Regions from separate parts of the Streptomyces sp. NPDC017936 genome, predicted to be linked through region 1. Evidence: predicted binding sites of a transcription regulator. Region 1 holds the regulator's gene; the other holds the start of a gene.
What was found. Region 1 encodes HspR, which represses chaperone genes until heat shock. Its sites were predicted from a motif close to TTGAGNNNNNNNNNCTCAA; they were not measured.
Positions count from the first base shown of each region.

Region 2: the regulator HspR is predicted to act here: its motif matches at 6,195-6,213, upstream of lon (endopeptidase La).

Region 1 is NZ_JBIRHK010000010.1:149,945-164,821, reverse strand. Features, by position in the region: gene ACH4F6_RS22090 (Yip1 family protein) at 1-799, opposite strand, end outside; gene ACH4F6_RS22085 ((Fe-S)-binding protein) at 972-3,263, opposite strand; gene ACH4F6_RS22080 (MraY family glycosyltransferase) at 3,684-4,808, shown strand; gene dnaK (molecular chaperone DnaK) at 4,904-6,751, shown strand; gene grpE (nucleotide exchange factor GrpE) at 6,748-7,407, shown strand; gene dnaJ (molecular chaperone DnaJ) at 7,441-8,616, shown strand; gene ACH4F6_RS22060 (heat shock protein transcriptional repressor HspR) at 8,622-9,089, shown strand; gene ACH4F6_RS22055 (PA14 domain-containing protein) at 9,200-11,614, opposite strand; gene ACH4F6_RS22050 (hypothetical protein) at 11,790-12,146, opposite strand; gene ACH4F6_RS22045 (sugar ABC transporter substrate-binding protein) at 12,975-14,087, shown strand; gene ACH4F6_RS22040 (LuxR C-terminal-related transcriptional regulator) at 14,317-14,877, shown strand, end outside.
Region 2 is NZ_JBIRHK010000004.1:152,480-167,356, forward strand. Features, by position in the region: gene ACH4F6_RS10155 (MarR family winged helix-turn-helix transcriptional regulator) at 1-300, opposite strand, end outside; gene ACH4F6_RS10160 (COR domain-containing protein) at 402-3,572, opposite strand; gene lon (endopeptidase La) at 3,749-6,172, opposite strand; gene ACH4F6_RS10170 (GNAT family N-acetyltransferase) at 6,347-7,003, shown strand; gene ACH4F6_RS10175 (rhomboid-like protein) at 7,016-7,660, opposite strand; gene ACH4F6_RS10180 (spermidine synthase) at 8,202-8,897, shown strand; gene ACH4F6_RS10185 (response regulator transcription factor) at 9,021-9,758, shown strand; gene ACH4F6_RS10190 (ATP-binding protein) at 9,755-10,858, shown strand; gene ACH4F6_RS10195 (multifunctional oxoglutarate decarboxylase/oxoglutarate dehydrogenase thiamine pyrophosphate-binding subunit/dihydrolipoyllysine-residue succinyltransferase subunit) at 11,171-14,877, shown strand, end outside.

The DNA of each region.
Region 1 (14,877 bases):
AGAGGCCGACCGTGGGCTGCCAGGCGCCGTCGCCGCCGAGCTGGCGGGCCAGGGTGTGGGTGACCACGCCGAGGACGAAGGAGCTCAGCACCATCGCGACGGCCGTCGTCAGCACGATCGGGATCGCGTTGGAGAGCGTGGCGTTGATCGCGTCCGCACGCGCGCCGTCGAAGCCGAAGACCGCGAGCAGGCCGTAGAGGAAGGTGACGACGAGGGCGGGGCCCCACATCGTGTAGTCCCGCATCCGCAGGAAGGTCTGGTCGGGGGAGAGGACGACGCCCTTCAGCAGTTCCTTCCAGTGCAGGCGCGGGCCGGTCGGTCCCGGCGGGGCCGTGGAGCCGGCGTGGTAGGTCTCGCCCTGGCTGTACTGCTGGTGGTCGTCGATCGAGAACGCCTGGGTGTGGCCCGGGTTGTTGGCGGCGTACGGGTCGTGCGCGCCCGGCCCGGGGGCGTAGTGGTCGTCGCCGCCGAAGTACTCCGGCTCGCCGTGGTGTCCGCCGTGGCCACCGCCGTGCGCGGGGGGCCACGGGCCGCCGTTCCCGCCGGGGGAGCCGTGGCCGCCGCGGTGGTGAGGCCGCTGCTGCGGGTGGGGCGGCGACGCCGGCGGGTAGCCGTACGACGGCCCCTGGGGCGCCTGCTGCCCGTACGGAGGGTTTTGGGGTCGCGCTTGCGGGGCGCGGCCGTCCCGGCCGCCACGTCCGATCCTGAATCCAGCCACGTCATCGAACGTACCTGGTCCGGGGAAGTGACGTGCGGGGAGCAGGCGTTCACGCACGGCTTTGCGGCCGAGCTGTGACATCCCCTAAGGGGTTCCCCGGGGAATCCCCGTACGTCCCCGTACGCCCTCGTACGTCCCCGGACGGCACGGCGAAGCCCCCCGGTCCGCGGGGCGGATTCCAGGGGGCTTCGCGACGGGCGGCGCCTCGGAGGGGGCCGTCACCTCACCGGATCTGTCTCACCGGTCACCGGATCTACTTCGCCGGCTCCGGCTCCGGCTCGTTCTCCGTCTCGGACGCGCCCGCCGGGGGCTCGTCGTCGGCCGGGGTCTTGACCGACTCCAGGAGCAGCTGGGCGACGTCGACGACCTGGACGGACTCCTTGGCCTTGCCCTCGTTCTTCTTGCCGTTGACCGAGTCGGTCAGCATGACGAGGCAGAACGGGCAGGCGGTGGAGACGATGTCCGGGTTCAGGGACAGGGCCTCGTCGACGCGCTCGTTGTTGATGCGCTTGCCGATCCGCTCCTCCATCCACATCCGCGCGCCGCCGGCGCCGCAGCAGAAGCCGCGCTCCTTGTGGCGGTGCATCTCCTCGTTCCGCAGGCCGGGGACGTTGGCGATGATCTCGCGCGGGGGCGTGTAGATCTTGTTGTGGCGGCCCAGGTAGCAGGGGTCGTGGTAGGTGATGATGCCCTCGACCGGGGTCACCGGGATCAGCTTGCCCTCGTCGACGAGGTGCTGGAGCAGCTGGGTGTGGTGGATGACCTCGTAGTCGCCGCCGAGCTGCGGGTACTCGTTGCCGAGCGTGTTGAGGCAGTGCGGGCAGGTGGCGACGATCTTCTTGGCCGACCTGGGCTTCTTCGACTCGGGCGTGACCTTGCCCTCGTCGTCCGTCTCCTCGCCGAACGCCATGTTCAGCGCCATGACGTTCTCCATGCCGAGCTCCTGGAAGAGGGGCTCGTTGCCGAGGCGGCGGGCGGAGTCACCGGTGCACTTCTCGTCGCCGCCCATGATCGCGAACTTCACGCCCGCGATGTGCAGCAGCTCGGCGAAGGCCTTCGTGGTCTTCTTCGCGCGGTCCTCGAGGGCGCCGGCGCAGCCCACCCAGTACAGGTACTCGACCTCGGAGAGGTCCTCGACGTCCTTGCCGACGACCGGCACCTCGAAGTCGACTTCCTTCGTCCACTCCAGGCGCTGCTTCTTGGCCAGGCCCCAGGGGTTGCCCTTCTTCTCCAGGTTCTTGAGCATCGTGCCCGCCTCGGACGGGAACGAGGACTCGATCATGACCTGGTAGCGGCGCATGTCGACGATGTGGTCGACGTGCTCGATGTCCACCGGGCACTGCTCGACGCAGGCGCCGCAGGTGGTGCAGGACCACAGGACGTCGGGGTCGATGACGCCGTTCTCCTCGGCGGTGCCGATCAGCGGGCGCTCGGCCTCGGCCAGGGCCGCCGCCGGGACGTCCTTCAGCTGCTCCTCGGACGCCTTCTCCTCGCCCTCCATGGTCTTGCCGCCACCCGCGAGCAGGTACGGCGCCTTGGCGTGGGCGTGGTCGCGCAGGGACATGATCAGCAGCTTGGGGGAGAGCGGCTTGCCGGTGTTCCAGGCGGGGCACTGCGACTGGCAGCGGCCGCACTCGGTGCAGGTGGAGAAGTCCAGCAGGCCCTTCCAGGAGAACTGCTCGACCTGGGAGACGCCGAAGACGTCGTCGTCACCGGGGTCGGTGAAGTCGATCGGCTTGCCGCCGGAGGTCATCGGCTGCAGGGCGCCCAGCGCCGTGCCACCGGTGGCCTCGCGCTTGAACCAGATGTTCGGGAAGGCGAGGAAGCGGTGCCAGGCCACACCCATGTTGGTGTTCAGGCTGACGGTGATCATCCAGATCATGGTCGTGCCCAGCTTGACCATGGCGAAGAAGTAGACCAGGTTCTGCAGCGTCGCGACGCTCAGGCCCTTGAAGGCCAGGACCAGCGGGTACGAGGCGAAGTAGGCGGCCTCGTAGTGGTCCACGTGGTGCAGGGCGCCCTCGAGGCCGCGCAGCACGTAGATGGCCAGGCCGATGGTGAGGATGACGTACTCGACGAAGTACGCCTGGCCCATCTTCGAGCCCGCGAACCGCGACTTGCGGCCCGGCCGCGAGGGCAGGTTCAGCAGGCGGATGACGATCAGCGCGAGGATGCCGAGGGTCGTCATCGCGCTGATGAACTCGATGTACAGCTCGTACGGCAGGAAGCCGCCGATGACGGGCAGCGTCCAGTCGGCCTGGAAGAGCTGGCCGTAGGCGGTGATGATCGTCGGCGGCAGCGTCAGGAAGCCGATCGCCACGAACCAGTGGGCGAAGCCGACGATGCCCCAGCGGTTCATGCGCGTGTGGCCGAGGAACTCGCGGACCAGTGTCACGCTGCGCTGGTAGGGGTTGTCGGTCCGGGCTCCGGCCGGGACCGGCTGGCCCAGCTTGAAGTACCGGACGAACTGGCCGATGGCGCGGGCGAGCAGGGCGACGCCGACCACGGTGAGGGCCAGCGACACGATGATCGCGGCGAGTTGCATGGGGGCTCCTCGGGCCTGCGAGGGGTTTCGGTTTCGGGGGTGTCCTCGGGGCTCCGAGACGGGTTCCCCGAAATTACTAAGCGGTAACTTATGCAGTCCGTCTGAGACTACCCCTATCTTCCGCCGCACTGTAGCCGGGCGTGCGGTGATCTGCGTCGCTGAGGGTTGCCTCAGAAGGTCCCCGGGGGCCGGCGCCCCGGGGCGGGGCGGAGGGGCGCCCCGAGCGGCGACGGGGCCGCCCCGGGGCGGGTCGCTCACGGCGCGGCGGACGGGTGCCGCGCGACGCCGCCGGGGGTGCCGCGGTGCGGCGTCGGGAGTGCCGCGGTGCGGCGCCGGGTGTCACCGGCGGCCGCCGGAATCCACCGCCGATCGATCGTGTTATTCATATCGAATGGGTACATTCCTGGCTAATTTATATCCGTGCTCTACGGGATCGCCGCCGCCACCACCGCCCTGCTCCTCACCGCCGTCCTCGCCGCGCTGCTGCGCGCGCCCGCGCTGCGCGCCGGGCTGGTGGACCGGCGGCAGCGGCAGCGGCGGGTGGCCCTGTCGGGCGGAGTGGCCGTGGTGCCGGCCACCTGCCTGGTCGCGGCCTTCGGGGACTGGACGGGGCTCGCTCCGCTCGGGGAGGGCGTGGGGTCGCTGCTCGCCGCCGGTGCCGCCGTCGCCGCGCTCGGGCTGGTCACGGACCTGTGGCGGCTCAAGGCGCGGTTCCCGGTGGTCGGTACGGCGGTCGCGGCGGCCTTCGTCGTGCCGTACGGCGACACCGGGGTCGTCGCGGGAGCCGTGGCCGTCGGCTGGGTCACCGTCGTGGCGCTCGCCTTCCGGGCCCTGGACCACGCCGACGGGGTGGCCGGCACCGTGGGGGTCGTCACCTCCTTCGGGGTGGGGGCGTGCGCGGCCGCCGAGGTGATGGACGGGCTCGCGGTGCTGCTGAGCGTGCTCGCCGCCGCGCTGACCGGGTTCCTGATGCACAACTGGCCCCCCGCGCGCGTGGCGCTCGGCGGCTGCGGCGCGCTGTTCGCCGGGTTCCTGCTGGCGTCGGCGGCGGTGACCGCGCGCGCGGGGCAGGACCCGGTGGCCGGCGCGGCCGTGCTGTTCGCGCTCACCGCGGTCGCCGCCGCCGACGCCGCCCTGGTGGTGCTGGCCCGGCGGACGGCCGGGCGTCCGTTGCTGCGGCGCGGGCCCGACCACCTCGCCCACCGGTTGCGGCGGCTCGGGCTCACCGCTCAGGGCGCGACGGTCGTCATCGGTGTCGCGGCGTTCGCCGGGGTACTCGTCGGGACCCTGGTGCACGCGGGCTGGACGGACGCGCGGGCCGCGCTGTGGGTGGCGGGCGGCGCCCTGGCCGTCGTCCTCGGGCTGTGGCGGGTGCCGGTGCACGCGCGCCCGGGGGAGGGTCCCGGGCGGCCCCGCGGTCGCGTCCGGCGTCAACCCGTCTCCTCGGTGAGGCCCCCTCGGCGGCCGGTGGAATCACCCTTGCGGGCACCGGGCCGTGCGCCGTCCTCGCAGGTCAGCGGCTCCTTGCGTGTAAGGAACGGATAAGAGTTGAGTCACTGCGGCTCAGGTCTGTTGACCCAGCGGGAAGCCTCGTGCACACTTGAGTCCGTTCCACTCAAGTCAGCTGGAGGAAGATCACCATGGCACGTGCGGTCGGCATCGACCTGGGCACGACTAACTCCGTCGTCAGCGTTCTGGAGGGCGGCGAGCCCACCGTCATCACCAACGCCGAGGGTGCCAGGACCACGCCGTCCGTCGTCGCCTTCGCCAAGAACGGCGAGGTGCTGGTCGGCGAGGTCGCCAAGCGCCAGGCGGTCACCAACGTGGACCGGACCATCCGGTCCGTGAAGCGCCACATGGGCACCGACTGGAAGATCCAGCTGGACGGGAAGGACTTCAACCCGCAGCAGATCTCCGCGTTCATCCTGCAGAAGCTGAAGCGGGACGCCGAGGCCTACCTGGGCGAGAAGGTGACCGACGCGGTCATCACCGTCCCGGCCTACTTCAACGACTCCGAGCGCCAGGCGACCAAGGAAGCCGGCGAGATCGCCGGCCTCAACGTCCTGCGCATCGTCAACGAGCCCACCGCGGCCGCGCTCGCCTACGGCCTCGACAAGGACGACCAGACGATCCTCGTCTTCGACCTCGGTGGCGGCACCTTCGACGTGTCCCTCCTGGAGATCGGCGACGGCGTCGTCGAGGTGAAGGCCACCAACGGCGACAACCACCTCGGTGGTGACGACTGGGACCAGCGCGTCGTCGACTACCTGGTCAAGCAGTTCCAGTCCGGCCACGGCGTGGACCTGTCCAAGGACAAGATGGCCCTCCAGCGCCTCCGCGAGGCCGCCGAGAAGGCCAAGATCGAGCTGTCCTCGTCCACCGAGACCTCGATCAACCTGCCCTACATCACCGCGTCCGCCGAGGGCCCGCTGCACCTGGACGAGAAGCTCACCCGCGCCCAGTTCCAGCAGCTGACCGCGGACCTGCTCGAGCGCTGCAAGACCCCGTTCTTCAACGTCATGAAGGACGCCGGCGTCTCCATCAACGAGATCGACCACGTCGTCCTCGTCGGCGGCTCCACCCGCATGCCCGCCGTCGCCGAGCTCGTCAAGGAGCTGACCGGCGGCAAGGAGGCCAACAAGGGCGTGAACCCGGACGAGGTCGTCGCCATCGGCGCCTCGCTCCAGGCCGGTGTCCTCAAGGGTGAGGTCAAGGACGTCCTGCTCCTCGACGTGACCCCGCTGTCCCTCGGCATCGAGACCAAGGGCGGCATCATGACCAAGCTCATCGAGCGCAACACCACGATCCCGACCAAGCGCTCCGAGATCTTCACGACGGCCGAGGACAACCAGCCGTCCGTGCAGATCCAGGTCTACCAGGGCGAGCGCGAGATCGCGGCGTACAACAAGAAGCTCGGCATGTTCGAGCTGACCGGTCTGCCGCCGGCGCCCCGCGGCGTCCCGCAGATCGAGGTCTCCTTCGACATCGACGCCAACGGCATCATGCACGTGACCGCGAAGGACCTGGGCACGGGCAAGGAGCAGAAGATGACCGTCACCGGCGGCTCCTCGCTGCCGAAGGACGAGGTCGACCGCATGCGCCAGGAGGCCGAGCAGTACGCGGAGGAGGACCACCGCCGCCGCGAGGCCGCCGAGGCCCGCAACCAGGGCGAGCAGCTCGTCTACCAGACCGAGAAGTTCCTCCAGGACAACGAGGACAAGGTCCCCGGTGAGATCAAGACCGAGGTCGAGGCCGCCGTCGCCGAGCTGAAGGAGAAGCTCAAGGGCGAGGACACCGCCGAGATCCGCACGGCCACCGAGAAGGTCGCCGCCGTCTCGCAGAAGCTGGGCCAGGCCCTGTACGCCGACGCCCAGGCCGCGCAGGCCGCGGGCGGCCCCGAGGGCGCCGCCGCCGGTGGTGCCAAGGCCGACGACGACGTCGTGGACGCCGAGATCGTGGACGACGAGCGCAAGGACGGTGCCGCGTGACGGAGGAGACCCCGGGCTTCGAGGAGAAGCCCGACGTCCCCTCCGGCGCCACCCCCGACGACGCCGAGCCGAAGGCCGACTCCTCCGCCGCGGCGGAGGAGCCGGCCCCGGCCGGGGACGCGAACCAGACGGCCGGACTGGTCGCCCAGCTGGACCAGGTGCGCACCGCGCTCGGTGAGCGCACCGCGGACCTCCAGCGGCTCCAGGCCGAGTACCAGAACTACCGCCGCCGCGTCGAACGCGACCGGATCGCGGTCAAGGAGATCGCCATCGCGAACCTCCTGACCGAGCTCCTGCCCGTGCTCGACGACATCGGCCGCGCGCGGGAGCACGGCGAACTCGTCGGCGGCTTCAAGTCCGTCGCCGAGTCGCTGGAGACCGTCGCGGCGAAGATGGGCCTGCAGCAGTTCGGCAAGGAGGGCGAGCCCTTCGACCCGACGATCCACGAGGCCCTGATGCACAGCTACGCGCCGGACGTCACCGAGACGACGTGCGTGGCGATTCTCCAGCCCGGGTACCGGATCGGCGAACGCACCATCCGCCCCGCGCGGGTGGCGGTGGCCGAACCCCAGCCGGGGGCCCAGACGGTCAAGCCGGCCGAGGAGAACGACACGGCGGCCGACGACAAGGAGAGCGGTGGCCCGGACGAGGGCTGAGCTTGAACCGATGAGAGAGGAGGGACGTCGAGGATGAGCACCAAGGACTTCATCGAGAAGGACTACTACAAGGTCCTCGGCGTCCCCAAGGACGCCACCGAGGCCGAGATCAAGAAGGCGTACCGGAAGCTCGCCCGCGAGTTCCACCCGGACGCCAACAAGGGCAACGCCAAGGCCGAGGAGCGCTTCAAGGAGATCTCCGAGGCCAACGACGTGCTCGGCGACCCCAAGAAGCGCAAGGAGTACGACGAGGCACGCGCCCTCTTCGGCAACGGCGGCTTCCGCCCGGGGCCGGGCGCGGGCGGCGGCTCCTTCAACTTCGACCTGGGCGACCTCTTCGGAGGCGCCCAGGGCGGGAGCGCCGGCGGCTTCGGCGGCGGACTCGGTGACGTCTTCGGGGGCCTGTTCAACCGCGGCGGCACCACGGGCGCCCGCACCCAGCCCCGGCGGGGCCAGGACATCGACACCGAGGTCACCCTCAGCTTCACCGAGGCGATCGAGGGCGCGACGGTCCCGCTGCGCATGACCTCCCAGTCCCCCTGCAAGGCCTGCTCCGGCACCGGCGACAAGAACGGCACACCGCGCGTGTGCCCGACCTGCGTCGGCACCGGCCAGGTCGCGCGGGGCTCGGGCGGCGGCTTCTCCCTGACGGACCCCTGCCCGGACTGCAAGGGCCGCGGCCTGATCGCCGAGCACCCCTGCCCGGACTGCAAGGGCAGCGGCCGGGCCAAGTCGTCCCGCACGATGCAGGTCCGCATCCCCGCGGGCGTCACCGACGGGCAGCGCATCCGGCTGCGCGGCAAGGGCGCCCCCGGCGAACGCGGCGGCCCGGCCGGCGACCTGTACGTCGTCGTCCACGTCGACGCGCACCCGGTCTTCGGCCGCAAGGACGACAACCTCACGGTGACCGTGCCGGTGACGTTCACGGAGGCGGCGCTCGGCGGGGAGATCAGGGTTCCCACCCTGGGCGGCCCGTCGCTCACCCTCAAGCTGCCGCCCGGCACGCCCAACGGGCGCACCATGCGTGCGCGCGGCAAGGGCGCGGTCCGCAAGGACGGCACCCGCGGCGACCTCCTGGTCACCGTCGAGGTGAGTGTCCCGAAGGACCTGTCGGGGAAGGCTCGTGACGCACTGGAGGCGTATCGCGAGGCGACCGCGGGTGACGAGGACCCGCGGGCGGAGCTGTTCGAGGCCGCGAAGGGAGCTTGAGAGTGATGGACGGCCGTCGGCGCAGTGACAATTTTCGTGGGCCGTACGAACTGACCGAGGAGACCCCGGTCTACGTCATCTCGGTGGCGGCCCAGCTCTCCGGCCTGCACCCGCAGACGCTGCGCCAGTACGACCGCCTGGGTCTGGTGTCCCCGGACCGCACCGCGGGCCGGGGCCGGCGCTACTCCGCCCGTGACATCGAACTGCTGCGCACCGTCCAGCAGTTGTCGCAGGACGAGGGCATCAACCTGGCCGGCATCAAGCGGATCATCGAACTGGAGAACCAGGTCGCCGCGCTCCAGTCCCGCGTCGTGGAGCTGGAGGCGGCCCTGGACGGCGCGGCGGCGGCCATGCAGCAGCGCGAGGCCGCGGTCCACGCGTCCTACCGCCGTGACCTGGTGCCGTACCAGGAGGTGCAGCAGACCAGCGCACTGGTGGTGTGGCGGCCCAAGCGGCAGCAGTCGCCGGACTGACGCCGCCGGCATCGTGAAGGGGCCCGGAGGATCCTCCGGGCCCCTTCACGTGCGTGCGGCCGGGCCGCCGGCCCCCGTGCCGGCGGCACCGGCCGGCGGCCCGGAGCCGGTCAGAGCCAGCCGGCCCAGATGCCGTACGCCGTCGACCGGGTCGCGGCCGGTGCGCCCGAGGCGTCCAGCCAGACGACGCGGTAGTAGTACAGACCGAGCCGGTCCTCGTGCACGGACGTGTCCATGTACGCGTGGGCGTCGCCCAGCGCGCCCTCGGTGAGGGTGGTGTAGGCGGCCGCGGCCGGGTCCCAGCGCTCCACGCGGTAGCGGGCCAGCCGGGCGCAGTCCCCGAGGCCGGAGCTCTCGGAGCAGCCGACGGACAGGTCGGGGTACTGGCCCTCGCGCACCTCGGTCCCGGTCCAGCCGGGCGGCCGGGTGTCGGGCAGGGTGACCGAGAGGTCCGCGGTGTTGAAGAAGTCCGGCCCCTCGTCGTACACGCGCTCCTGGGCGGCCACCCGGTAGACGTGGGTGGCGCCGTCCGGGACGGTCGGGCAGATGATCTCCGTCTCGGCGAGGGAGTCGCCCCGCCAGCAGTTCTCGCGCCACACCGTCTCCCCGGTGTCCGGGTCGGTCGTGCCCTGCCACACGTGGTAGCCGAGGACGTCGTCGTCGGGGTGCGGCGTCCAGGTCAGCCGCACGCCGAGCGGGAGGACCTCGGCGGTCAGGCCCTCGACCGGGGAGGGACGCTCGGTGTCCGGTGTGGTCGCGGTGGCGGCCGGGCCGGGCTGCGATGCGTGCCCGTACGGGTCGACGGTCACGACCCGGTACTCGTACGTCGTCTCCGACGCGCCCGACACGTCGCGGCAGACGCCGTTGACGACCTTGCGCCCGCCGTACGCGGGCACGTCGTCGCCCGCCCACGTCCAGTACGTCGACGGGGGCTCCAGCGGCTCGTCCCGGCCGGAGTTCGGCTCGCACAGCTCCACGACGGTGCTCTCGCCGGTGGCCGGGTCCGTCCGCAGGAGCCGGTACGTGAGGAGCGGCCCCTCGTCGAAGGCCCACGGGTCGGTGCTGCTCCACGCCACCACCACCCCGTCGCCGTACGGCGTCGCCGTGGTCCGGTACGCCGGGATCGCCTCGGGCCGGTCGGCCATGGCCAGCGCGATCTCCACGGGGGCGGCGGCGTTGCCCTTCGCGTCCACCGAGCGCACCGCGTACCGGTAGCCGTCGGCGACCGCGAGCAGCTGCCGCGGCACGACGTCGGTCGCCGTGGTGGCGCCGCCGCCGGGCAGGGCGTCCAGGTGGCCGCCGGTCGCCGGGTCGTACTGGAGCACCTGGTACGAGGCGGCCCCGGCGACCGGTGACCACACCAGGTGGGGCACGCCCGACCGGTACGCGACGCGGGCGTCGGTCACGGGCGGCGGGGGCGTCAGGTCGGAGGTGGTGAACGTGGTGGCGGCGGAGTACGCGGACCAGTTGCCGGCCGCGTCGCGGGCCCGGGTCCGGTAGGTGACCCGGCCGCCGTCGGCGGGGCGCCCGGTGTCGCAGGCCGCGCCCTTGGCGGCGGAGTGGACGGTGGTCCACGTCCCGGTGGCGGGGAGGAACCGCTGGATCTCGTACCAGGCGATGTCGGCGGCGTTCGCGGGGGTGGTGACGGCTTCCGGCGCCGCGTAGGGCATGCCCTGCGGGCACGCGTCCATCTCCAGGAAGGGTGCCGCGGGCGGGGTCCGGTCCACGGTGACGACGGGCTTGTCGGCGGTCCCCGCGGAGACGTTGCCGGCCCTGTCGCGGGCGCGGACCTCGTAGTAGTAGGTCCTGCCGGTCGGCGGCACCGTCGCGTCCGTGTAGGAGACGGAGGCGGTCGTGGTGAGCGGCTCGGTGCCGAAGGCGGTGCCCTGTTGACGGCGGAAGACCTGGTAGCCGGAGAGGTCCATCTCCTTGTTCCGCGCCCAGGTCAGCCGGGCCTTTCCGGTCGCCTTGTCGTACGTCACGGCGACGCCCGTCGGCGTGAGCGGCCTGACCTTGTCGACGGTCGCCGACGTCCGGGGCGCGTAGGTGAACTTGACGCCGGCCGCGCCCGTCCAGTTCACGTAGTCGACCCGCAGGGTGTGCTTCCCGGCGGGGACGGTGAGGTTGAGCGTCTTGGTGACCGTGGAGGAGACGTTCCGCCACAGGTCGATCCTGCGGACGCCGTCGACGTACACCCGGATGCCGTCCTGGGCGGACGCGGTGAGGGCGAAGGGTCCGCCCGAGCCGAAGTCGCGCGTCACCGTCCAGCGGACGCCGAAGTTGTTGGACGGCAGGCCCGAGGCGGGGGCGCCCGTGCCCCAGTTCTCGCTGACCGCGGCGTCGCAGTCGGTCCGCTTCGGCGTGCCCGAGAAGGAGGTGTTCGCGAAGAGCTGCCTGGTGTAGACGGGCGAGGTGCAGGTGGCCGCCGCGGAGGCGGGGGCGGTGGCCGCGGTGAGCAGGCCGCCCGCGGTGGCGAGCACGACCCCGGTCGCCGCCGCGGCGGTCGTGCGTCTGACTCGGTTCATTCGGTCCTTCGGTCCTGTCCGGCGACGGCGGTGATCAGCCGTCGCCGGACAGGACCGGTCAGGACGCCGATTGGTTGTACGGATTCCGCTCCGGACGGGGTCGGCCGGGTCCCGTGGTGCGGATCCGGTGGCGCGGGCCCGGTGACGCGGCCCGGTCCGGCGCGGTGACGGGTGCTCAGCCACGCGCGGAACGGCGGCGGAGGCCCAGCCGGGTCGCGGTGGCGCCGAGGGCCCCGAGGACGGCGGCGAGTCCCGCGTACGGGCCCGCCGGGGCGGAGGCGGACGGGGACCCGGACGGCTGCGTCGACGGGGAGGCCGAGGGGGAGCCCGGGGCGGTCGTGGCCGGGAAGAACGGGCCCTGGAAGAAGCCGTCCTGCCGGCCGACGAGGGACTTCGTCGCGGGCGCGTTCACCGCGGTCACGTCGAAGACGACGGAGTCGGCCGGGAGCGGGTTCGGGCCGTCCGGCTCACCGGACGGCCACGCCGAGAACTCCCGTTCCGTGTCGGAGGAGTTGGCGACCGTGAGGATCACCGGTTCCGTCGCCCCGCCCGCTTGAGCGGGGCGTTCGGGGCGGGCGCGCCCGGCGTCGTCGTGAGCGGCGCGTCGCCCGCCTCGCCGGCGGCCGGGGCGGTCGCCGGGACGAGGGCGGTCCCGGCGACGGCGGCGACGACGGTGGTCGCGGCCAGGGTGCGCGAGCGACGGGCGGTGACGGGACGGGGCGGACGCGGACATGGCGGATTCCGCCCAGGGATCGCCGGGGCGCGCTGCGGTGACGGTGACCGGGACCGTGACGGCAGCGCGCCGGGTGAGTCGGAAGAGGAACGGCGACGGCGCGCGTGGAGCGCGGAGTGCGGCACGGCGGGGCCGGCGCCCGGAGGCACGGTGAGAAGAGAGGGAGCACCGCATGCCGCCCGGTTCCGCGTTCCCCTCGGCGGCCCGCGGCGCACCCGTCGTGCCCCGGCTCCGGTGCCTGATCGAGTGTCGCTGCGTCACCCCTTCGCCGCAGCGCCGGAAGTGGCGATTCCGCAGGTCACGGCCGCATTGCGACGGCGGTGGGGCTGTGGTGCGACGGACGCGGCCCCGCTCGCCGCGGGGGCGACGGGGGCGTGTCGCCCCCGCGCCGCCCGTGCGGTTCCTCCGTCTCCTCGTGAACTCCGGTGGAGTGGAGGGCCCGTAAAGAGTGTTTGGAGGAGTTTCCGCCCGGTCTCCATGCGTCTTCACGCGCTAAGCGGAGGGTGATGTTGTTACTTCGTTAAGTAGTTCGGCTTGACGGCGGCGGCGGCTGACGCGTTGGCTTTTCAGACACCTGGGTCACCAAGTCGCACCCATGTCCGAAACGCACCTGAAGTGAGCCCCCGAATGCGTCGTCGTATCGCCATGGCCGTGGCCGCCTCCACGCTGTCCGTCTCCCTCGCCGGGTGCGGGGTGCTAGGCGCGACGGAGGACGCCGGTGACGCGACGCCGACCAAGGGCAACGAGATGACCATCGGCGTGCTGATGCCGGAGAAGGCGAACACCCGGTACGACGAGTTCGACTACCCCATCATCAAGGCCAAGGTCGCCTCCCTCACCGCCAACAAGGGCAAGACGGAGTACGCCAACGCGGACGCCGACGCGGACACCCAGGTGACCCAGATGCAGCGGATGATCGACGAGAAGGTCGACCTGATCCTGCTGGACGCCGTCGACGCCAAGGCCATCGCGGACACGGTGCAGAAGGCCAAGGACGCGGGCATCCCGGTCATCGCCTACGACCGCCTCGCCGAGGGCCCGATCGACGCGTACATCTCCTTCGACAACGAGCTGGTCGGCGAGGTGCAGGGCCGCACCCTGGTGGAGGCGATCGGCTCCGCCGACACCTCCGACAAGATCGTCATGATCAACGGCTCGACCACCGACCCGAACGCCAAGCAGTTCAAGGACGGCGCGCTCTCGGAGCTCAACGACCGGGTGACGATCGCCGCCTCCTACGACACCCCGGGGTGGAAGCCCGAGATCGCCCAGGAGGAGATGACCGAGGCGATCGAGAAGATCGGCAAGAACAACATCGCGGCCGTCTACGCCGCCAACGACGGCATGGCCGGCGCCGTCATCAAGGCCCTGGAGGCCGCGGGCGTCAGCGGCGACGACCTGCCCCCCATCACCGGCCAGGACGCGGAGCTGGTGGCGGTGCAGCGGATCATCAGCGGCGAGCAGTACATGAGCGTGTACAAGTCCTACCCGCAGATGGCCGAGGCCGCGGCGGAGATGGCCGTCGCCAAGGTCCAGGGCCGCGACATCCAGTTCGACGCCCTCACCCGCGACACGGTCGACAGCCCCACGAACAAGGGCATCCCGGCCCAGCTGATCACCGTGGTCGCGCTGACGAAGAGCAACATCGAGAGCACCGTGGTCGCGGACGGCATCTACGAGGTGTCCGACATCTGCACCGCCAAGTACCAGGCCGCCTGCCAGGCCATCAAGCTGAACTGACGCCGACGGCGACGGGAGGGGGACACGCGGCGCGTGTCCCCTTCTTCGTGCCCGCCGCGCCGTGCGGCCGACCCCCAGCTTGTTGCAGCGCGGCGGGCGGAGGCCGGGAGAAAGCCGTACGTACGGGCGGTTTTCCACGGCACCGGAGTGGGGAGCCGTGTTGCGGAGCCGGTCGGGGGCCGCGCATAGTGGCGCTGCGAAGCGGCGGACGGCGGGGGTGGGATGGGCGATGGCCGGGCACGGGACGGAGGAGCATCCTCACGGTGCCGACCGACTGTGCGAGGCCGGGGATCGCGTGTATTCCCGGGCCGTACGGCGGGGCCGGGTGCCGCGCCGGGACGCCGAGCCGGTGCCCTGTCTGCTGGAGCTGGCCCTGCTCCACCCCGACCCCGACGACATGGAGTGGCTGGTGCCGACCTCCCCGCAGGAGGTCATGACCCGGCTGCTGCGCGGACTGTACGACGAGGTCAGCGCGAGCCAGCGGCGGATGGGCTCGGCGGTGGCCGCCTTCGAGTGGTACGCGGGCCTGGGCGGGCCGGCGCCGGCCGCGGCGGCCGGTGAGGGCGCGGCGATCCGCGTCCTGGACGGCGCGTCCCGCATCCAGGCGGCGCTGGACCAGGCGACGGAGGCGTGCCGGACCGAGGTGCTGACGGTCCAGCCCGGCGGCATCCGGCGCGAGCACGAACTGTCCGAGGGACTGCACCGGGCGCTGGCGCTGCGCGGCCGGGGCGTGCGCATGCGGGACCTGTACAACCACGTGGCCCGGCACGGTCAGGGCCTGCTCAACTAC
Region 2 (14,877 bases), on a different contig from region 1:
GATCAGGCCGAGCTCCTCCAGGGCGCGCAGCTGGCGGGACATGGTGGCCTTGCCGACGCCGATGTAGGCGGCGAGCTCGGTCGCGCGCCGGCGTCCGCACTCCTCGAGCCGCACGAGCAGGCCGTACGCCGCGGACTCCAGGTCCGGGTGGACCTCGCGGGCCATCTCCCCCTGGTTGGCCCGGGCGCGGCGCAGCAGCACCGTCAGTTCCCGCTCCAGGGACAGGAACTCCCGGTCCACACCTGTCGACGGCATCGCGGACGCGCTCCCGCGTCCGTCGCCGTTTCCGTCCTCGTGCACGTCAGCGCTCCTGATCCGGGTCCCGCGCCGATTCTACGTGCGTGGTCCTCCACCGGGTCGGGAGGTGGGCCCGGCGCACCCGCCCCGCCGGCCGGGGACGCTCACAGGGGCGGAAGGGGCGGAAGGGGCGGGACGGGCGGGAGGGGCGGAGCGCCGTCGGCGTACGGAAGCCTCGGCCGGGGCGGCAGATAGGGCCGGGCGTGGTGCTCGCAGAGCCAGAAGGTGTCGCCCTCCGGCGTCACCACCTTGTTGAGCCCGCCCCAGCGCCGCTCGGGATCGAGCTTGGTGAGCAGGGCGAGCATGGCGCGGAACTCCGAGTCCCACTCCGCCCTGATCATGGGCCGGGGCGAGTCCAGGGGATCCATGCCGTCGATGCCCTGGGTCGCGTCGACGAGCGCCTTCATCAGGGCGATGTCGTCCTTGAGCTGCTTGTTCAGGTCGTCGGCCGCGACCCCCAGCACCGCCCCCGCCACCGGCACGGCGTACCGCAGCACCTGCAGCACCGTCCGCGCGTACGGCAGCAGGTCCTGCACCTTCTGCGAGGTCGCGCGGAACTCGTACGGCTCGTGCCCCGGCGCCGGGTGCCAGGCGCCCGGCGCCTCGCAGTACAGCCGCAGCCGCAGCACGGCCCCCGGCAGCAGGCCCAGGGCACGCCGCCGGTCGACCCGTGTCACCGACAGCAGGGTCGGGCAGCTCACGCCCTGGGTGCTCAGGCTGCCGCGCCAGGCGGTCAGCGCCGCCCGCTGCTGCTCTGCGGCGATCGCGAACCGCTGCGCTCTGGCGAGCTGCAGCTGTTCCAGCAGGTCCGTCTGGCGTGCCGCTTGGTCCCGGCCCTGCTGCTCGACCAGCGCCTGCAGGGTCTGCACCGCCTCCTTGGTCTCCTGGGCCATCCGCGCGGAGACGTCGGCCGTCGGGGACTCGATGCCCTGCAGGAGCAGCCGGACGTCGTGGTTCTCGTAGTCGACTGGGCACTCGATCTTCTCGCGGGGAGGCCGGCGGGTCAGCCGGTCCTTGAGCTGCTCGTGGGGGAACTCGTGCGTGCAATGGGAGCCGTCGGGGAGCCGGCCGGGGCACGGCACGATGCGGGTGATCTCCAGCCCGGGATACCGCTGCAGCGTCTGCTCGAAGCCGTCCTTGAGCACCGCGAAGAAGTCCTGCGGGTAGGGCCCGCGCACCCGCAGTTCGGCGGTCTTCGTCAGCCGGTCCACCGTCACGAGCGCGGTGTGGTCGCCGTCGGCGGTGGACTGCCGCAGCAGGGCGCCACTGCGCCAGTGCAGACCCGCGGTGAAGCGGTGCTCACGGGCGATGAACCAGGTGGGGATGCCCGGGGGCACCGTGTGCAGCCGGTAGCGCAGCCGGATCTCCCGGTGCTGCGGTTGCCCGGCCGCCTCCCATTCCGTCCTGTAGTCGGGCGGGTCCAGCGGCAGCAGCTCCACGACGAGGCTGCTCGTGCCGTCGTCCGTGCGGTACGAGAGGTCGAAGTGCTCCATCATCGCCACGAAGTGGCGGCGCAGACTCGGGTCGAGGTCGGCCCACAGCTCCCCCTGGTGCCGCTTGGTGAACAGCGCCCGGGAGTCCCGCACCCGCCGCGAGTCGAGAACCTTGCTGACGTAGTCGGTCACCCACTGCGGACGCAGGACGGCGATGTCCTCCAGCTCCGGATCGTCCGTGTAGGCGAGGATGTCGCCGAGGCTGTGGAGGGCCGCGCGCAGGCCGCGCTGGTGGTCGGGGTCCGTGACGCCGTTCGTCTCGAGGAGCCGGTTCAATTCCTCCGGGGTGACGTGGTTGCGCGGGTCGGCCCGCACGGCTTCCGCCGCCTGGAGCCAGGTCTGCGGCCAGAGCACCCCCATCAGGGGCAGGTGCGCGGCGTGCCGGGCCAGGCCTTCCACGACGGCGTCGATTCCCTCGCGGGTCATGCTGTCGGCGGCCAGCGAGTCGACGATGAGGCCCGGATAGGCCGCCTGGAGCTCGGCCAGGGGGAGCTCGGCGGGCCGGGGACCGAGATGCGTCGCCACGAGGACGACGGGGGCCCGCGGCGCCCTGGCCTTGATCATGTCCAGCCAGTAGTAGAGCTTGCTGGCCTCCCAGCCCACCTGTGCGTCCCAGACCAGCACGAAGAGCGAGCGGTCCGTGAGGAAGAACTGGTGCGTCGCGTGGTAGATCTCCTGCCCGCCGAAGTCCCAGGTGGCCAGGTTCATGGTGACGCCGGCGTGCGCCGGGTCCGGGTGCGGGAGCCGCAGGCTGTCCACGTTGAGCCCGTGGGTGCTGCTCTCCTGCGGATCGAACGCCTCGTTGCGCACGGCCTTGAGCAGCGAGGTCTTCCCGGCACGCCCCTCGCCGACGACGACGATCTTGGAGGACCACTGGGGGGTCGAGGCGACGGCTCGCTCGCGGAGGAAGGCGAGGAGGGTGGGGGTGCCGGCGGACAGGACCTCGGGAGGGAGGGCGGTGAGGGGATTGCCTTCCAGGGCGAGCCCGAGACCGTCCGAGAGCTGCCCCGCCGAGTCCGGCAGGTCCCGCAGGCCGTTCTGACGCAGGATCAGCGCGGCGAGGCGGGAGAGGGCACCTATGGAGCCGGGGAGTTCGCTCAGTCCGCAGCGGTCGACGCCGAGCTGGCGCAGCACGGAGCCGGGTCCGATGTGGTCCGGGAACCGCGTGAGGGGATTGCCGGACACCATGAGCGTCTCCAGCGCGGGGAGGTGCCAGAGCCACTCGGGCAGTTCGCCGATCTGGTTGTCGGCCAGGTACAGCGTCCTCAGCGAGGTGAGTCCGCGTAACGGGGTCGGCACCTCGGCCAGCCGGTTGAAGTCCATGTCGAGCCTCCGCAGCCCGACGAGCCGGCCGAACGACTCCGGCAGACGCGCGACGGCGTTCCGGTCCAGGTTGAGTTCGCGCAGCGCGGTGAGTTCGCCGATCCAGTCGGGCAGCTCGGTGATGTCGTTCCCCTGGAGGCCCAGTTCGCCGAGATGGGGAAGGGTCCGCACCACGGCCGGAATCTCCGTCAGACCGTTGGATCCCAGGGACAGCAGGCTCAGACGCGGCAGGCCGGAGAGCGAGTCGGGGAGCTCGGTGATGTGGTTGTTCTCCAGGTGGATCTCCTGGAGGCCCGCCAGTTCGCCGAGCCACTTGGGCAGTTCCGAGAAGTGGTTCCTGCCGAGGGCGAGCCGGTGCAGATGGCGGAGTTCACGGACTGCCGGAGGCAGCTCGGTCAGCCCCACGCCGCCCAGGTCCAGACTCCTGCGTCCCCGCGCCGCGGAGATCGCCTGTGCCACTTCTGCCTCAAGGCCCATACCTGTCCCCCCGGACGTCGGCTCCCCACCAGTCGGGCCAGTGTGATGCTCCTCACGCTCCCGAAGGAGTGGTTTCCCGCACTTTCACCCCATCGGGTTCACGACGGAGGCCCGGGCCCCCTTCGCGGGCCCGGGCCTCCGCCGTCCGGTGGCGTCCGTCACGCCGCCACCGGAACCTCCGGGGCGGCCCCGTTCGTCGCCGGGGACAGCGCCAGTTCCAGGACCTGGCGGACGTCGGTGACGGTGTGGACGTCGAGCTTGTCCAGCACCTCCGCCGGGACGTCGTCCAGGTCGGGTTCGTTGCGCTTGGGGATGACGACGGTCGTCACCCCGGCGCGGTGTGCGGCGAGCAGCTTCTGCTTCACGCCGCCGATCGGGAGGACCCGGCCGGTCAGGGAGACCTCGCCGGTCATCGCCACGTCCGTGCGGACCAGCCGGCCCGACAGCAGCGACGCGAGGGCCGTCGTCATGGTGATGCCGGCGCTGGGGCCGTCCTTGGGGACCGCGCCCGCCGGGAAGTGGATGTGCACGCCCCGGTCCTTGAGGTCGCCGACGGGCAGTTCCAGCTCGGCTCCGTGGCTGCGCAGGAAGCTCAGCGCGATCTGCGCGGACTCCTTCATCACGTCGCCCAGCTGGCCCGTCAGGGTCAGGCCCGCCGCGCCCGTCTCCGGGTCGGCCAGCGAGGCCTCGACGTACAGCACGTCGCCGCCCGCGCCCGTGACCGCGAGGCCCGTCGCCACGCCCGGCACCGACGTCCGCCGCTCGGCCGGGTCCTGGGCGGACTCGGGCACGTGGTGCGGCCGGCCGATCAGGGCGCGCAGGTCGCCGTCGGTGACGGTGAACGGCAGCTCGCGCTCGCCGAGCTCGTGCTGGGCGGCGATCTTGCGCAGCAGCCGGGCGACGGACCGCTCCAGGTTGCGCACGCCGGCCTCGCGCGTGTACTCGCCGGCCAGCTTGCGCAGCGCGCTCTCGTCGAGGGTCACCTCGTCCTCGTCCAGGCCCGCCCGCTCCAGCTGGCGCGGGAGCAGGTGGTCGCGGGCGATGACGACCTTCTCGTCCTCGGTGTAGCCGTCGAGCCGGACCAGCTCCATGCGGTCGAGCAGCGCCTCCGGGATGGCCTCCAGGACGTTGGCGGTGGCCAGGAAGACGACGTCCGAGAGGTCGAGTTCGACCTCCAGGTAGTGGTCGCGGAAGGTGTGGTTCTGCGCCGGGTCCAGCACCTCCAGGAGGGCCGCCGCCGGGTCGCCCCGGAAGTCCGAGCCCACCTTGTCGATCTCGTCGAGCAGGACGACCGGGTTCATCGAACCGGCCTCCTTGATCGCCCGGACGATCCGGCCGGGCAGCGCGCCGACGTACGTGCGCCGGTGGCCGCGGATCTCCGCCTCGTCGCGGACGCCGCCGAGGGCGACGCGGACGAACTTGCGGCCCATGGCGTGCGCGACGCTCTGGCCGAGGCTGGTCTTTCCGACGCCGGGCGGCCCGACCAGGGCCAGGACGGCGCCGCCGCGCCGTCCGCCGACGACGCCCAGGCCCCGCTCGCCGCGGCGCTTGCGCACCGCCAGGTACTCGGTGATGCGCTCCTTCACGTCCTCCAGGCCCGCGTGCTCGGCGTCGAGGACCGCCTTCGCGCCCTGGATGTCGTAGGAGTCCTCGGTCCGTTCGTTCCACGGCAGTTCGAGGACGGTGTCGAGCCAGGTGCGGATCCAGGAGCCCTCGGGCGACTGGTCGCTCGCCCGCTCCAGCTTGTCGACCTCCTTGAGGGCGGCCTCGCGGACCTTCTCGGGCAGGTCGGCGGCCTCGACACGGGCGCGGTAGTCGTCGGACTCCTCGCCCTCCTTCTCGCCGTTGAGCTCGCGCAGTTCCTTGCGGACGGCTTCCAGCTGGCGGCGCAGCAGGAACTCGCGCTGCTGCTTGTCGACGCCCTCCTGGACGTCCTTGGCGATGGTCTCGGCGACGTCCTGCTCGGCGAGGTGGTCGCGCAGTTGCTGGGTGGCGAGCCTGAGGCGGGCGACCGGGTCGGCGGTCTCCAGCAGCTCCACCTTCTGCTCGGTGGTCAGGAAGGGCGAGTAACCCGAGTTGTCGGCGAGCGCGGAGACGTCGTCGATGGCCTGGACGCGGTCGACGACCTGCCAGGCGCCGCGCTTGCGCAGCCAGGCGGTGGCCAGCGCCTTGTACTCCTTGACCAGTTCGGCGACGTGGCCGGGAAGCGGCTCGGGCGCCTTCTCGTCGAGCCTCGTGCCCTCGACCCACAGCGCCGCCCCGGGGCCGGTGGTGCCGGCGCCGATCCGCACGCGGCCGCGGCCGCGGATCAGGGCGCCCGGGTCACCGTCGGCCAGCCGGCCGACCTGCTCGACCGTGCCGAGCACGCCGGTGCTCGCGTAGGTGCCGTCGATGCGCGGAACCAGGAGAACCCTGGGCTTCCCCGGCTCGGACCGGGCGGCGGCCTGGGCGGCCTCCACGGCGGCGCGCACATCGGCGTCGTTGAGGTCCAGCGGAACCACCATCCCGGGCAGCACGACCTCGTCGTCGAGCGGCAGCACGGGCAGGGTGAGCGGTGTGAACGCCGTGGACTCAGCAGCCATGATCTCCCCTTAGGCAGTCAAGTTGAGTTATGCCGACTCAATGCATGGCCGCTACGGAATGTTCCCGCACGGCCGTTCGCTGTCAGCGATCACGTCTGCCGCCGAGGTCGCGGGCCCGCCTATCGTCGGTCCTGTAATAGGTGAAATACGACTCCGACTCTTACGGGAGATGCTGTGGACGGGATCGTGCGGGCGTGGGTGGACGGGTGGGTCGTGTCGCGCGGGGCCGCTCCGCCCGTGCGGGAGCCCTGGGGGTTCACCGTGGACGTCGGGCAGGCGGCGCAGGTGTCACGGCACGTCCTCGCCGCGCTCGGGGACGGCGTCGAGGAGGCGGTCGTGCGCGAGGTCGCGGGGGCGGTGACCGGGACCGGCGTCTGGCTCAAGGTGTTCCAGGACCCGTCGGTGGCCGGCGGATGGCTGGGCGCGGGCTGGTGGGTGGATCCGGAGCCGGGCTGGCTGATGACGGTCCCGCTGGGGGCGGCGGCGGGGGAGACGCCGGCCCCCGGGGGCTACCGGCTGCGCTCCTGGACGCGCGGCGGCGTCACCCACGTCCTGATCGCCGCGCCGGACGGTTCCTTCGCCGCCCGGGGCCAGGTCGCCCCGACCGGTGCCACCGCCGTCGTCGACCGGGTCGAGACCGCCCCCGCGCACCGGCGCCGGGGGCTGGGCGGCGTGGTCGTACGGAACCTGCAGGCCGCGGCGGCCGCCCGGGGCGCCGCGACGGGCGTCCTGGCCGGGACCCCGGCGGGACGGGGGCTGTACGAGTCGCTGGGGTGGAGCGTGGTGGCGCCCCTGACCAGCGCGAGGTTCGACGGGGCGGGCGGGGCCTGACCCGCAGCGCGGCTACGCCGCCGCGGCCCTCCGCACCCATCTCCACGTCGACACCCCGATCGCCAGCGCGATCAGGTGGCCCCAGTTCGTCAGCGGGTCCGTGCGGGCGAGCAGGTCCCGCAGGAGCATCCCGCCGGACCCGGCGAGCAGCGGCCACCGCAGCCACGGCGTCAGCAGCCCCGCCAGCGCGCCGACGCCCGCGGCGACGCCGAAGCTGATGCCGTAGTCGAGGCGGTGCAGCGAACTGTCGGGGAGGTGGCCCGCCAGGACGGCGAGGCCGACGGGGCCCTCGGTGGCGAGGGTGGCCAGGACGTGCCCGAGCAGGAAGACGGCGGCCGTGCGGACTCCGCCGACGCGCCGCTCCAGCGCGGTCAGCACCAGGAGGAAGCCCAGGACGAACGGCGAGGTGATCCCGCCCGCCACCCACAGCGCGCTGGCCACCAGCACCGGCACCGGCTCGCGCACCAGGTGCGCGACATCCGTGCTGGAGGCCTGCTGAAGGGTGCGGACGAGGGCGGGGTCCGCGTGGGCGGCGACGCAGGAGGTGACGGCGAGGACGGCCGCGTAGGCGAAGGTGAACGGCGTCCCGGTGGGCGTGGGCAGCAGGCGCCAGGGACGCGGGCGGGCCTTCGCCCGCGAAGGCCGCAAAAGCCGCAAAAGCCGCGGAAGCCGCGGAGACACGGACGCGGACGGGGTCCGGCGGACGCGCCTGCGGGGCAGACCGTCCAGCGGGCCGGAGGCGTCCGGAAGACCACGGGCACCCGGGGGACCACCGGCACCCGGAAGGCCCGAGGCCACCAGGGGATCGGCGGCCACCGGCCCTCCGGAGACGTCCGGAGGGACACCGGTAGCCAGGAGGCCGGAGACGCCCGGTGGAGCACCGGCGTCCGCGCGGGGTGGGCCCGGCGGTGTCGTGGGGGCGCCGGCCCCGGCCGTCGCGGGGCGTGCCGTGGATTCCACCGTGAGGCGCTCCTTCCGTCCGCCCCCACCCTTCGTGCCGCGCGCTCCCGCTGTCTGTGACCGGCGCCACGCGACGACCGTCGATGCGCGGCGAGCCGGAGGGCCGCCCGCCGACGTCGGTCCCGCGCCTCCGCCCACCCCGTCCGCCGACGTCAACCCCGCACCTCCGTCCACCCCGTCCGGACCGCTCTGCCGAAAATCCCGGACACCCCGTCAGGTGCCCTGCCAGGATGGTCCGATGCCCGTCTCCTACGACTCCGACGACCTGCCCGAAGTCCTGGACCGTCGTGAGGGCCCCTACGGCGAGGTCGTGCTGCGCCGGCACGGCGAACTGCTCCAGATCATCGCCAACGGCTGCTTCCTGATGGACACCTCCGACGGCCGTTCGGAGCGGCTGCTGGTCGACGCCGCGCTGTCCGCCCTCGGCGAGCGGGCCGGCGGCCCCGCCCCGGACGTGCTGATCGGCGGCCTGGGCGTCGGGTTCTCGCTCGCGCACGCCGCCGCCGATCCGCGCTGGGGCCGCGTCACGGTCGTCGAGCGCGAGCGGGCCGTCATCGACTGGCACCTCGACGGCCCGCTGTCCGCCCTCTCCGGCCCCGCCCTCGCCGACCCGCGCACGCAGATCGTCGAAGCGGACCTGCTCGACCACCTGAATGAGACATCCGACACGTTCGACGCACTGTGCCTCGACATCGACAACGGTCCCGGCTGGACCGTCACGGAGGGCAACGACGGCCTCTACACGCGGGCCGGACTCGCAAGCTGCGCGCGGGTGTTGAAGCCCGGCGGGGTGCTGGCCGTGTGGTCCGCGCAGCCGTCTCCGGAATTCGAGGGAACCTTGGGTAATGCCGGGTTCCAACAGGTGCGTACCGAAGAGATCACGGTTGCCCGAGGAGTGCCGGACGTCGTGCACCTCGCCGTCCGACCTGGATAGCAAAGGCGAGGTGACTCCGGGTACGTTTCATGCCTGGCGCCGATCATTTAGGCGTCAACCGCAGTCATGCGCAAACAAGGGATCACCCCACGGGTCCCCGAAAGCACACCTCAGGGGCGGGCGATGGAGCAGACACACACCTCGCAGACCGGCACGACGGCGACCCCGGGAGCGCAGCGCCGCGTCCTGGTGGTCGAGGACGACCCGACGATCGTCGACGCCATCGCGGCCCGTCTGCGCGCCGAGGGATTCCTCGTGCAAACGGCGGGGGACGGCCCGGCGGCCGTCGACACCGCGGAGGCCTGGCAGCCCGATCTGCTGATCCTCGACATCATGCTGCCCGGCTTCGACGGTCTGGAGGTCTGCCGTCGCGTGCAGGCCGCCCGCCCGGTGCCGGTGCTGATGCTCACCGCGCGCGACGACGAGACCGACATGCTGGTCGGGCTCGGCGTGGGTGCCGACGACTACATGACCAAGCCGTTCTCCATGCGGGAGCTGGCGGCACGCGTGCACGTGCTGCTGCGGCGGGTGGAGCGGGCCGCGCTGGCCGCCGCCACCCCGCGCAGCGGCATCCTGCGCCTCGGCGAACTGGAGATCGACCACGCGCAGCGCCGGGTCCGGGTGCGCAGCGAGGACGTCCACCTCACGCCCACCGAGTTCGACCTGCTGGTCTGCCTGGCGAACACCCCGCGCGCGGTGCTCTCCCGCGAGCAGCTCCTCGCGGAGGTGTGGGACTGGGCGGACGCCTCGGGCACCCGGACCGTCGACAGCCACATCAAGGCACTGCGCCGGAAGATCGGCGCCGAGCGGATCCGCACGGTGCACGGCGTCGGGTACGCGCTGGAGACCCCGACGCCATGAGCGGCGGGCCGGACGGACCGAGAAGCCCCGGCGAGCCCTGGGGCGGCGTGCGACCGTTCTCGATCAAGACCAAGCTGGGTGCGCTGGTCGTCATCTCGGTGCTGATCACCACCGGCCTGATGATGATCGCCATGCGCACCGAGACGGAGCTCCGCTTCATCACGGTCTTCTCCATGATCGCCACCCTGCTCATCACGCAGTTCGTGGCGCACTCGCTCACCGCGCCGCTGGACGAGATGAACAAGGTGGCCCGGTCGATCTCGCACGGCGACTACACCCGCCGGGTCTCCGAGGGGCGCCGGGACGAGCTGGGCGACCTCGCCGGGACGATCAACGTCATGGCCGACGAGCTCGAGGCCCAGGACCTGCAGCGCAAGGAGCTGGTGGCCAACGTCTCGCACGAGCTGCGCACGCCCATCGCGGGCCTGCGCGCGGTCCTGGAGAACGTGGTCGACGGCATCGCCGAGGCCGACCCCGAGACGATGCGCACGGCCCTGAAGCAGACCGAGCGGCTCGGCCGGCTGGTGGAGACGCTGCTCGACCTCTCCCGCCTCGACAACGGCGTCGTACCGCTGCGCAAGCGGCGCTTCGAGGTGTGGCCCTACCTGTCCGGGGTGCTCAAGGAGGCCAACATGGTCGCCTCCGCCCGCGCCACCATGGGGTCCGGCGGCGCGCACACGCGCACGGACGTCCATCTGCACCTGGACGTGTCCCCGCCGGAGCTCACCGCGCACGCGGACCCGGAGCGCATCCACCAGGTCGTCGCGAACCTCATCGACAACGCCGTCAAGCACAGCCCGCCGCACGGCCGGGTGACGGTGAAGGCGCGGCGCGGGGCGCAGCCGGAGTCGCTGGAGCTGGAGGTCCTGGACGAGGGTCCCGGCATTCCGCGCTCGGAGTGGCGCCGGGTCTTCGAGCGGTTCAACCGGGGAGCCGTCCGCCGCCCGCACGGGCCGGGCAGCGACGGCGGCACCGGGCTCGGGCTCGCGATCGCCCGCTGGGCGGTCGATCTGCACGGCGGCCGGATCGGAGTGGCCGAATCCGAGCGGGGATGCCGGATTCTTGTCACTCTTCCGGGAGAGCCGTCCGTGCCAAGTTGACGTAAAGTTCGCACCGGAGCCACAAGATCACGAGCGTCCGCGTCGCCGAGCGACCGGTGGACACGTGTGATCAGGCGGAGAGCCGGCGCAGGTCGGCCCGGGTCCGCACGCATTGCGTGCGCGACCTGCGTCGACGCACCCGTTTCCGAGGGCAACCGCGCTTGTTTCCCGCCATTTCCACCCCCGAAACACACTCTTCGATGTGACATACGCGACGATGCGGTGACCCGACCTGACCTTCCCCCTCGGGGAGGCGTAGCCTTTATTCCCGCTGTCCATCACCTTGTGAAGCGGAAGAGGGCGGTTGCCGCCGTGTCGCCACAGTCCCCCAGTAACGCATCGAGCATCTCGACCGACGCGGACCAAGCGGGCAAGAACCCCGCTGCCGCGTTCGGTCCGAACGAGTGGCTCGTCGACGAGATCTATCAGCAGTACCTCCAGGACCCGAATTCGGTAGACCGTGCCTGGTGGGACTTCTTCGCCGACTACAAGCCGGGCGCCGCCAGCACTCCGGCTCCGGCGGGTACTGCGGCCGCGGGGGCCGCAGGGACCACCACCGCGCCCGCGGCGCCGGCCCCGGCCGCGCCCGCCGCTCCGGCTCCCGCGCCGGCCCCGGCCGCCGCCCCGAAGCCCGCGGCCGCCGCCCCGGCGCCCGCGAAGCCCGCCCCGGCCCCGAAGCCGGCCGCGAAGGCCGCGCCCGCCGCCGCGTCCGCGGACGGTCCCGAGTTCGTGACGCTGCGCGGTCCGTCCGCCGCGGTCGCCAAGAACATGAACGCCTCCCTGGAGCTGCCCACGGCCACGTCCGTGCGCGCGGTCCCGGTGAAGCTGCTGTTCGACAACCGCATCGTCATCAACAACCACCTGAAGCGCGCCCGGGGCGGGAAGATCTCCTTCACGCACCTGATCGGCTTCGCGATGGTGCAGGCCATCAAGGCCATGCCGTCGATGAACTGGTCGTTCGGCGAGAAGGACGGCAAGCCGACCCTCGTCAAGCCGCCGCACGTCAACCTCGGCCTGGCCATCGACCTGGTGAAGCCCAACGGCGACCGCCAGCTCGTCGTGGCCGCCATCAAGAAGGCCGAGACGCTGAACTTCTTCGAGTTCTGGCAGGCCTACGAGGACATCGTCCGTCGCGCCCGCGACAACAAGCTGACGATGGACGACTTCACCGGCGTCACGGTCTCCCTGACCAACCCCGGCGGCCTCGGCACCGTCCACTCCGTGCCGCGTCTGATGCCCGGCCAGTCCGTGATCATGGGCGTCGGCTCCATGGACTACCCGGCGGAGTTCCAGGGCACCTCCCAGGACACCCTGAACAAGCTCGGCATCTCGAAGGTCATGACGCTCACGTCGACCTACGACCACCGGGTCATCCAGGGCGCCGCCTCCGGCGAGTTCCTGCGCGCCGTCGCCAACCTGCTGCTCGGCGAGAACGGCTTCTACGACGACATCTTCGAGGCGCTGCGCATCCCCTACGAGCCGGTCCGCTGGCTCAAGGACATCGACGCCAGCCACGACGACGACGTCACCAAGGCCGCCCGGGTCTTCGAGCTGATCCACTCCTACCGGGTCCGCGGCCACGTCATGGCCGACACCGACCCGCTGGAGTACCGCCAGCGCAAGCACCCCGACCTGGACATCACCGAGCACGGCCTCACCCTGTGGGACCTGGAGCGCGAGTTCGCCGTCGGCGGCTTCGCCGGCAAGTCCCTGATGAAGCTGCGCGACATCCTCGGCGTGCTGCGCGACTCGTACTGCCGCACCATCGGCATCGAGTTCATGCACATCCAGGACCCCAAGCAGCGCAAGTGGATCCAGGACCGCGTCGAGCGCCCGCACACCAAGCCGGAGCGCGAGGAGCAGCTGCGCATCCTGCGCCGCCTGAACGCCGCTGAGGCCTTCGAGACGTTCCTGCAGACCAAGTACGTCGGTCAGAAGCGCTTCTCCCTGGAGGGCGGCGAGTCCGTCATCCCGCTGCTGGACGCGGTCATCGACAGCGCCGCCGAGTCGCGCCTGGACGAGGTCGTCATCGGCATGGCCCACCGCGGCCGCCTGAACGTGCTGGCCAACATCGTCGGCAAGTCCTACGCGCAGATCTTCCGCGAGTTCGAGGGCAACCTCGACCCGAAGTCGATGCACGGCTCCGGCGACGTGAAGTACCACCTGGGCGCCGAGGGCACCTTCACCGGCCTGGACGGCGAGCAGATCAAGGTCAGCCTGGTCGCGAACCCCTCGCACCTGGAGGCCGTGGACCCGGTCCTGGAGGGCGTCGCCCGCGCCAAGCAGGACATCATCAACAAGGGCGGCACGGACTTCACCGTCCTGCCGGTGGCGCTGCACGGCGACGCGGCCTTCGCGGGCCAGGGCGTCGTGGCCGAGACCCTGAACATGTCGCAGCTGCGCGGCTACCGCACCGGCGGCACGGTCCACATCGTCATCAACAACCAGGTCGGCTTCACCGCGGCCCCCGAGTCCTCCCGCTCGTCGATGTACGCGACGGACGTGGCGCGGATGATCGAGGCCCCGATCTTCCACGTGAACGGCGACGACCCGGAGGCCGTGGTCCGCGTCGCGCGGCTCGCCTTCGAGTTCCGCCAGGCGTTCAACAAGGACGTGGTGATCGACCTCATCTGCTACCGCCGCCGCGGTCACAACGAGTCGGACAACCCGGCCTTCACCCAGCCGCTGATGTACGACCTGATCGACAAGAAGCGCTCGGTGCGCAAGCTGTACACCGAGTCCCTCATCGGTCGCGGCGACATCACGCTGGAAGAGGCCGAGCAGGCGCTGCAGGACTACCAGGGCCAGCTGGAGAAGGTCTTCACGGAGGTCCGCGAGGCCACCGCGCAGCCGGCCGCCGCGCCGGCCCACGACCCGCAGGACGGCTTCCCGGTCGCGGTCCCGACCGCGGTCTCCTCGGAGGTCGTCAAGCGGATCGCCGAGTCCCAGGTCAACATCCCCGACCACATCACCGTCCACCCGCGTCTGCTGCCGCAGCTCCAGCGCCGGGCGGCCATGGTCGAGGACGGCACCATCGACTGGGGCATGGGCGAGACCCTCGCGATCGGCTCCCTCCTGCTGGAGGGCGTCCCGGTCCGGCTCGCGGGCCAGGACTCCCAGCGCGGCACCTTCGGCCAGCGGCACGCGGTGATCATCGACCGTGAGACGGGCGAGGACTTCACCCCGCTGCTGTACCTCTCCGAGGACCAGGCCCGCCTGAACGTCTACAACTCCCTGCTCTCCGAGTACGCGGCGATGGGCTTCGAGTACGGCTACTCGCTGGCCCGCCCCGACGCGCTCGTGATGTGGGAGGCGCAGTTCGGCGACTTCGTCAACGGCGCGCAGACGGTCGTGGACGAGTTCATCTCGTCGGCGGAGCAGAAGTGGGGCCAGACGAGCGGTGTCACGCTCCTCCTCCCCCACGGCTACGAGGGCCAGGGCCCGGACCACTCGTCCGCCCGCCCGGAGCGCTTCCTGCAGCTCTGCGCCCAGAACAACATGACGGTCGCGATGCCGACCTCGCCGTCGAACTACTTCCACCTCCTGCGGTGGCAGGTCCACAACCCGCACCACAAGCCGCTGGTCGTCTTCACCCCGAAGTCGATGCTGCGCCTGAAGGCCGCCGCGTCGAAGGCGGAGGAGTTCACCGCGGGCCAGTTCCGCCCGGTCATCGGCGACGGTTCCGTGGACCCGGCCGCGGTCCGCAAGGTCGTCTTCTGCGCCGGCAAGGTCTACTACGACCTCGAGGCCGAGCGTCAGAAGCGCGGCGTCACGGACACCGCGATCATCCGTATCGAGCGCCTGTACCCGCTGCCGGGTGCCGAGCTCCAGGCCGAGATCGCCAAGTACCCGAACGCCGAGAAGTACCTGTGGGCCCAGGAGGAGCCGGCCAACCAGGGCGCCTGGCCGTTCATCGCCCTGAACCTGATCGACCACCTGGACCTGGCCGTCGGCGCCGACGTCCCGCACGGCGAGCGCCTGCGCCGCATCTCGCGGCCGCACGGCTCGTCGCCGGCGGT